2 regions of the Cellulomonas sp. C5510 genome follow, and region 1 is predicted to be linked to the other one. Evidence: predicted binding sites of a transcription regulator. Region 1 holds the regulator's gene; the other holds the start of a gene.
The links. The regulator LexA, encoded in region 1, represses DNA repair genes until DNA is damaged. The targets are predictions, from matches to a motif close to TCGAACANNTGTTCGA.
Positions count from the first base shown of each region.

Region 2: ruvA (Holliday junction branch migration protein RuvA) is a predicted target of LexA. The motif match lies at 2,503-2,518, and genes of this name have one in related genera.

Region 1 is NZ_CP081862.1:2,472,883-2,476,622, reverse strand. Features, by position in the region: gene K5O09_RS11505 (LysR family transcriptional regulator) at 1-419, opposite strand, end outside; gene K5O09_RS11500 (aminotransferase class V-fold PLP-dependent enzyme) at 501-1,565, shown strand; gene lexA (transcriptional repressor LexA) at 1,704-2,444, opposite strand; gene K5O09_RS11490 (LysM peptidoglycan-binding domain-containing protein) at 2,738-3,175, shown strand.
Region 2 is NZ_CP081862.1:2,201,247-2,204,986, forward strand. Features, by position in the region: gene secD (protein translocase subunit SecD) at 1-205, opposite strand, end outside; gene yajC (preprotein translocase subunit YajC) at 293-706, opposite strand; gene ruvB (Holliday junction branch migration DNA helicase RuvB) at 802-1,827, opposite strand; gene ruvA (Holliday junction branch migration protein RuvA) at 1,820-2,440, opposite strand; gene ruvC (crossover junction endodeoxyribonuclease RuvC) at 2,549-3,118, opposite strand; gene K5O09_RS10315 (YebC/PmpR family DNA-binding transcriptional regulator) at 3,302-3,740, opposite strand, start outside.

The DNA of each region.
Region 1 (3,740 bases):
TCGGCCAGCGCCTCGGGCGGTTCCGCCTCGGCGAACGTCGTGCTCAGCCCGGGGTGCTCGGCGCGGAGTGCGGCGAGGGCGGCGGGCAGCAGGGTGGCGGCGCCCGAGGGGAAAGCTGCGACGCGCACCCGGCCGGCCCGCAGCGAGGCGACCGCGGCGACCTCCTCGAGCGTGGCGTCGAGCGCCGACTGCACGGCGACCGCGTTGCGGGCGAGCACCAGCCCGGCCTCCGTCAGGCGGACCCCGCGGCCCGCGCGGACGACGACCGGCGTGCCGATCGCCCGCTCCACCGCCCGGAGCTGCTGGCTCGCCGCGGGCTGCGTCAGCCCGAGGGTGCGTGCGGCGGCGGTGACGCTGCCGGTGTCGTGCACCGCCCTCACCAGGCGGAGGGCGGCGGCGTCGAGCGGGCGAGGTGGCATCCACGGAGCATAAGCCGCATGCATGGCTCGGCGAGGAACTCGCGCTTGTCTGCATGGCACCCTCCCGGCAGAGTCTCCGGCATGCGATCCCTCGACGAGCTGCGAGCCGACTTCGACCCCGCGCCGGGCTACCTGAACGCCGCGACGGCGGGCGTCGCGCCGCGCCGCACGACGCAGGCGATCCGGGACGACCTGGACCGCTGGGGGAGCGGCCGGCTGGACGTGCCGCGCTACGAGGCGGCGGTCCGGGAGGCGCGGGCGTCCTTCGCGCAGCTCGTGGGGGTGGACCCGGCACGCGTCGCGATCGGGTCGCAGGTCTCTGCGATGACCTCGCTCGTCGCGGGCTCCCTCCCCGACGGCGCGCGGGTCGTCTGCGTGGACGGCGACTTCACCTCCGTGGTGTTCCCCTTCCTCGCGCAGGGCGACCGCATCCGCGTCGAGCACGTCCCGCCCGCGGGGCTGGCCGACGCGATCGTCCCGGGCGTGGACCTCGTGGCCTACGCGCTGGTCCAGTCGGCCACGGGGGAGGTGCTCGACGACGAGGCCGTGGTCGCCGCCGCGCGCTCGGCCGGCGCCCGCACGCTGTGCGACCTGACGCAGGCGGCCGGGTGGCTCCCGGTGGACGCCGGCCGGTACGACGTGTCCGTCACGGCCGCGTACAAGTGGCTCTGCGCCCCGCGAGGCGCGGGGTTCCTCACGGTGCGCGAGGAGGCGCAGGACGCGCTGCGCCCGGCGCAGGCGGGCTGGTACGCCGGCGACGACCCCTGGGCCTCCTGCTACGGACCCGCGATGCACCTGGCGTCCGACGCGCGCCGGTACGACGTCTCCCCCGCGTGGCAGGCGTGGCTGGGTGCGGCGGAGTCGCTCGACGCGTTCGCCACGACCGACACCGCCGCCGTGCGGGCGCACGGGGCCGGACTCGCCGACACGCTCCGCGCGGGACTGGGTCTGGAGCCCGGCGGGTCCGCGGTCGTCAGCCTCGCGGACCCCGACGGCAGCCGCCTGGCCGCGCTCGAGGCGGCCGGCTGCCGCGTCGCAGGCCGGGCCGGGCGGGTCCGGCTGGCCTTCCACGTCTGGAACGACGAGGAGGACGTCGCCCGCGCGCTCGGGGCGCTGACGCGGACGGGCGGAGCCCTCCCGGCCTGAGCGTGCGCGGGGGACGTCCGCAGGAGCGCGCGCCCGGCCGCGCGGTGCACCTCGGCCGCGGGGCCGCCCGGGGGCGCGCGGCCCCGGGCGCGACGACCAGGAGCCGCCGCCCGCGAGGAGCTGACCGGGACCGGGCCGCTAGAGCGCGCGCAGCACCGAGACGACGCGGCCGAGCACCTGGGCGTGGTCGCCGTCGATCGGCGAGTACGCCGGGTTCTGCGGCAGCAGCCACACGTGGCCGTCGGCCCGCTTGAGCGTCTTGACGGTCGCCTCGCCGTCCAGCATCGCGGCGACGATCTCGCCGTTCTCGGCGACGGGCTGACGGCGGACGACCACCCAGTCGCCGTCGCAGATCGCGGCGTCCACCATCGAGTCGCCCACGACCTTGAGCAGGAACAGCTCGCCGGCACCGACGAGCTGGCGGGGGAGCGGGAAGACGTCCTCGACCAGCTGCTCGGCGAGGATCGGGCCGCCCGCGGCGATCCGCCCGACCACCGGGACGTACGCCGCCTCGGGGGCGCCCTCGCGGGCCGCGCTGTCCTCGTCGCCCAGGCCCGTCACGCCCGGCAGCGGGGCGACCCCGCGCGAGTCGTCCGGCTGGACGACCTCGATGGCGCGCGGCCGGTTGGGGTCGCGCCGCAGGTAGCCCTTGCGCTCGAGCGCGGTGAGCTGGTGCTTGACGCTCGACGGGCTGGTGAGCCCGACGGCGTCGCCGATCTCACGCATGCTCGGCGGGTAGCCGCGGGACTCGACCGAGGCCCGCACGGTCTCGAGCACCAGGCGCTGGCGCGGGGTCAGGCCGTCGCCGTCCGCGTCGAGCTCGACCACGGCGGACCCGTCGGCCGCGCCCGCCGTCGCGCCGGTTCCCTCGATCGCCATCTTCGCTCCCGTCCTCGTGGCGCCGGTGCCCGCTGCACCCGTCCGCCGTGCCGGGTGACGACGCAGGCGACGGGCTCCCGACCTGCCCGGCGGCGTCCGCCCGGCGGTCGTGTCAGACCCTCGTGGTGCGCTGTACCCGACGTCCCCGAGCGTAGGGCGCGTGCACGGGTGGATCAAACACCTGTTCGATCGTGTCTCGACATCCTGCGCCGGGTGTGGTTCAGTTCGTACAGACGTTCGAACGAACAGGTGTTCGACGGGTCGCGCGGCGGCCCAGGAGGGAAGTGGTGGAGATGAGCGCCATCGCAGTGCACCCGCGGCTCGCGACGCGTCCCGCGGCCGACCGACCGGCCCGCCCCCGCCCTGTCGCCGTCCGCTCGGCGGCGGCGCAGGCCGAGGGCCGGGCGCGTCCGGCCGCCCGCGTGACCGCCACCCCGGAGGCGTCGCTGCACCTGACGCGCCGGGGGCGCGCCGTCCTGCTCGTCCTGGCTCTGCTCGTGGTGCTCGGGGGTGTCGTCGGAGGCCGCGCGGTGGCCGACGGTCCGCGGCAGGCCACCGAGGTCACCACGCACGCCGTGGTGGCCGGGGAGACGCTGTGGCAGATCGCCACCGACGTGGCGGCGCCGGGTGAGGACGTGCGTGACGTCGTGCTGCGGCTGCAGGAGCTCAACGGGCTGCCCGACGCCTCGCTGCTGGCAGGTCAGGTGCTGCTGCTGCCCGCGGGCTCCTGACCTGCGGGTCCTGCTCGATCGGCGCCTCCTCGAATAACGGCATGTGAGGCTTGCGTAATTGAGCCGGGTCCCTCTACTGTGGTGCCACCTCGAACGGCTGGCTGGGGGGCTCGCCGCGAGGGACGCGTCGTCGTCGGCATCGTCGGTCCATCCCGTCGCCCGGCGCGAGGCGTGCAGCAACCGTCCGCGCGAGGCGAGTCGCCCGGACGAGACGGGACGGGGGCGTCCCCACGGGGGTGGCCGTAGACGCGGCCACCCCCGTCGTCACGTCCGGACCGTCCGCACACGTCTGTCCGCAGCTCACGTTGTGCCCGTGCGGGACGCAGCCGGCACGGTCCGACCGCCGCCACCAGCAGGTGCCCCTGCGCGCGACCAGCGTCCCGGACGGCTCCGCCTCGGCTCCTGCGCGGGTCGCGTGGGCCCGGCGCGACCCGCCCAGGGTCGAGGTCGGGGCGGGCGTCCCCGGGGAGGTCGCGCGGACGGGACGGTGTTGCACCTGGCGCGGCGCGGGTCTTACCGTGTCCCGGTCGTCCGGGAGGGCACGGCGCCCGCCGCCGCGCCGGCC
Region 2 (3,740 bases), 270 kb from region 1:
TCTCCTGCGTGACCTGCGACTCGTCCTCGGCGACGGGCGCGAGGATCAGCTGCGTGCCGCCCTCGAGGTCGAGCGCCAGCTTGGGCGACCAGGTCGCGTCGGAGAGACGCGTCCCCGCGAAGATCGTGGCGAACACCGCCACGGTCAGGACGGCGAGCGTGATCAGGGTGCGCGCCGGGTGCCGGCGGCGGGTGGGTGGGGCCAACGGATCGTCTTCTCTCGTGCGCGTACCGCCCACGGGACGCGGGCGGTACGGGTGGTGGGCTGCCGGCCCGGTGGGCCGGCCCCTCGACTACTGCTGCGGCTTCTTCCGGCCGTCCGGGCCCTCGTCGTCGCGCGGCGGCTGCAGCGAGGACAGGTCGTCCGGCACGTCGATGAGCCCCGGCGGCACCGCCCCGGGCTCGTCACGCCACTCGGCGTCGCCCTCGTCCTCGACCTCGTCCTCCTCGACCGGCGGCTCGACCAGGCGGGCGATGGCGGCCTTGATCCAGCGCGACCGGTTGCCGGGGGTCGACTCCAGCGTCACGACGTCGTCCTCGACCTCGACCACGGTCCCGTACATGCCCGAGCCGGTCATGACCTCCTGGCCCGGCTGCAGGTTGTCACGGAAGCTCAGCTGCTGGCGCTGCGCCTTGCGCTGCCGCGAGGACAGCAGGAACATCGCCCCGAGTCCGATGGCGAGGATGATGAGAAACGAGTAGTCCACGGAGAAACAGCTCCTGATCGCGTCTGACGTCGGCCGCAGTCTAGGCGCCACGGTCCCGGGCTCCTAACGAGCGGGGGCGTCGGCGGGTTCCCCGCTCAGCCGAACAGGCTGTCCGTGGGCACCGGTGGCGTGAGCCCGAGATGCGCCCAGGCGTCGGGCATCGCGACCCTGCCGCGCGGCGTCCGGCCGATCAGGCCCTCGCGGACGAGGAACGGCTCGGCGACCGTCTCCACCGTCTCCGGCTCCTCCCCCACGGCCACCGCGAGCGTGGTCAGCCCGACCGGCCCGCCGCCGAACCGGCTGCACAGCGCGGAGAGCACAGCCCGGTCCAGGCGGTCCAGCCCGCGGACGTCGACCTCGTAGACCTCGAGCGCCGCGCGGGCGGCGGCGAGCGAGAGCGTGCCGTCCCCCCGCACCTGCGCCCAGTCCCGCACCCGGCGCAGCAGACGGTTCGCGATGCGCGGGGTGCCCCGGGACCGCGACGCGATCTCCGCGGCGGCGTCGGGCGCGAGAGGCACGCCCAGCAGCCCGGCCGACCGCAGCAGCACCCGCTCCAGCTCGTCGTCGGCGTAGAAGTCGAGGTGCCCCGTGAAGCCGAACCGGTCCCGGAGCGGCGCGGGCAGCAGGCCGGCGCGCGTGGTCGCGCCCACCACCGTGAACGGCGGCAGGGACAGCGGGATGGCGCTGGCCCCCGCACCCTTGCCCACGACCACGTCGACGCGGAAGTCCTCCATCGCCACGTACAGCAGCTCCTCGGCGGGGCGCGCGAGGCGGTGGATCTCGTCGAGGAACAGCACCTCGCCCTCCTCGAGCGAGGACAGGATCGCCGCGAGGTCCCCCGCGTGCTGGATCGCCGGGCCGCTCGTGACGCGCAGCGACGTCCCCAGCTCCGCGGCGATGATCATGGCGAGCGTCGTCTTGCCGAGCCCGGGCGGGCCGGACAGCAGCACGTGGTCCGGTGCGCGCCCCCGGCCGAGCGCCGCCTGCAGCACCAGCGAGAGCTGTTCGCGCACCACCCGCTGCCCGACGAACTCCGCGAGGTGGCGGGGCCGCAGCGCCGCCTCGGCCGCCCGCTCGAGGTCGTCGGCCTCCGGGCGCACGACGGAGTCCGCGTCAGCCACGCCCACCGCCCAGGGCCCGGAGCGCGGCGCGCAGCACGCCCGCGACCTCGGACTCGGCGACCGGCTCGTCGCCGCCCTCCAGCACGCCCGCGACCGCGTCGGCCGCCGCCTTCTGGTTCCAGCCCAGCCCGACCAGCGCCTCGACGACCTGGTCGCGGCGGTCGCCGGGGCGCGCCGCGGCCGCCGGACCGCCCGGGACGCCGGCCGCCGCGGGGGCGCCGAGCCGGTCGGCGAGCTCGAGGACGATGCGCTGCGCGCCCTTGTGCCCGATGCCGGGCACCCGCTTGAGGGCCGCGAGGTCCTCGTCCGCGACTGCGCGCCGCAGACCGTCCGGGGTGTGCACGGCGAGCATCGCCAGCGCGAGCCGAGGTCCGACGCCGCTGACGGTCTGCAGCACCTCGAACACCTCCCGCTCGTCGCCGTCCGCGAACCCGAACAGCGTCAGCGCGTCCTCGCGGACGACGAGCGAGGTGTGCAGGGTCGCCTGCTGCCCGACCCGCAGCCCGGCGAGCGTCGCCGGGGTCGCCTGCACGAGCATGCCGACGCCGCCGACCTCCACCACGGCGGCGTCCAGCCGCACGGCCTGCACCGTCCCGTGCACCGAGGCGATCACACCGGCTCCTTCCCGTCGGACGCCGCGAGGTCGGACGTCGGCGTGCAGTCTGCCACGACCGTGCGAACAGGTGTACGAACGACACGCGCCGCCCGGGCCGCCGTCGTGTCAGGCGCGGACGCGGCGCGACGCCTGCTCGGCCTTCGCCCACGCGCGCTGCGCCGCGGTGAGCGACCCGGGTGCGCGCTGCGGCGAGCCGATCGCCCCCGCCGGGCGCCACAGGTGGCAGATCGCCAGCGCGAGCGCGTCGGCGGCGTCGGCGGGACGCGGCAGCTCGTCGAGCGACAGCAGGCGCTGGACCATCGACTGCACCTGCGGCTTCTCGGCACGGCCGTTGCCGGTCACGGCCGCCTTGACCTCCGAGGGCGTGTGCATGGCGACCGGGATACGACGCCGCGCGGCCGCGAGCATCGCGATGCCCGCGACCTGCGCCGTGCCCATGACCGTGCGGACGTTGTGCTGGGCGAACACGCGCTCGACGGCCAGCGCGTCGGGCGCGTGCTCCTCGAGCCACTCGTCGATGCTCGCGGCGATGACGAGCAGCCGCTGGTCGACGTCCTGCGTGGCCGCGCTCTGCGCGACACCGACGGCCACCATCCGCACCTTCCGGCCGGGCAGGCCGTCGACGACGCCCAGCCCGCACCGGGTCAGGCCGGGGTCCACACCGAGTACGCGCACCCGGCCATCCTCGCAGCCCCCCGACGCGCCGTCCGGATCCGGGCGGACGGACCCGCCCGGCGTGTCGGTGCGTCCGGATCCGTCCGCCGTCCCAGCAGGTGCCCGGACGCGACGGCGCCCCGCGGCGCACGGGGCGGGCGGGGCGTCGTCGGGCGCGCGACCGCGGAGGGCCGCCGCGGGAGGTCAGTCGGCGTCGAGCTCCGCCATGACCTCGTCGGAGGCGTCGAAGTTCGCGTACACGTTCTGCACGTCGTCGGAGTCCTCGAGGGCGTCGATGAGGCGCAGGATCTTGCGGGCGCCCTCGGCGTCGACCTCGATCTGCGTCGCGGGGTAGAACACCACGTCGGCGGAGTCGTACTCGATGCCGGCGTCCTGCAGCGCGGTCCGGACGGGCACGAGGTCGGTGGCCTCGGACAGCACCTCGTACTGGTCGCCCGCGTCGTTGACCTCCTCGGCGCCGGCCTCGAGGACCGCCATCATGACGTCGTCCTCGGTGGTGCCCTCCTTGGGGACCATGACGACGCCCTTGCGGGAGAACAGGTACGAGACCGACCCGGGGTCGGCCATCTGCCCGCCGCTGCGGGTGAACGCGACACGCACGTCGGCGGCCGCGCGGTTGCGG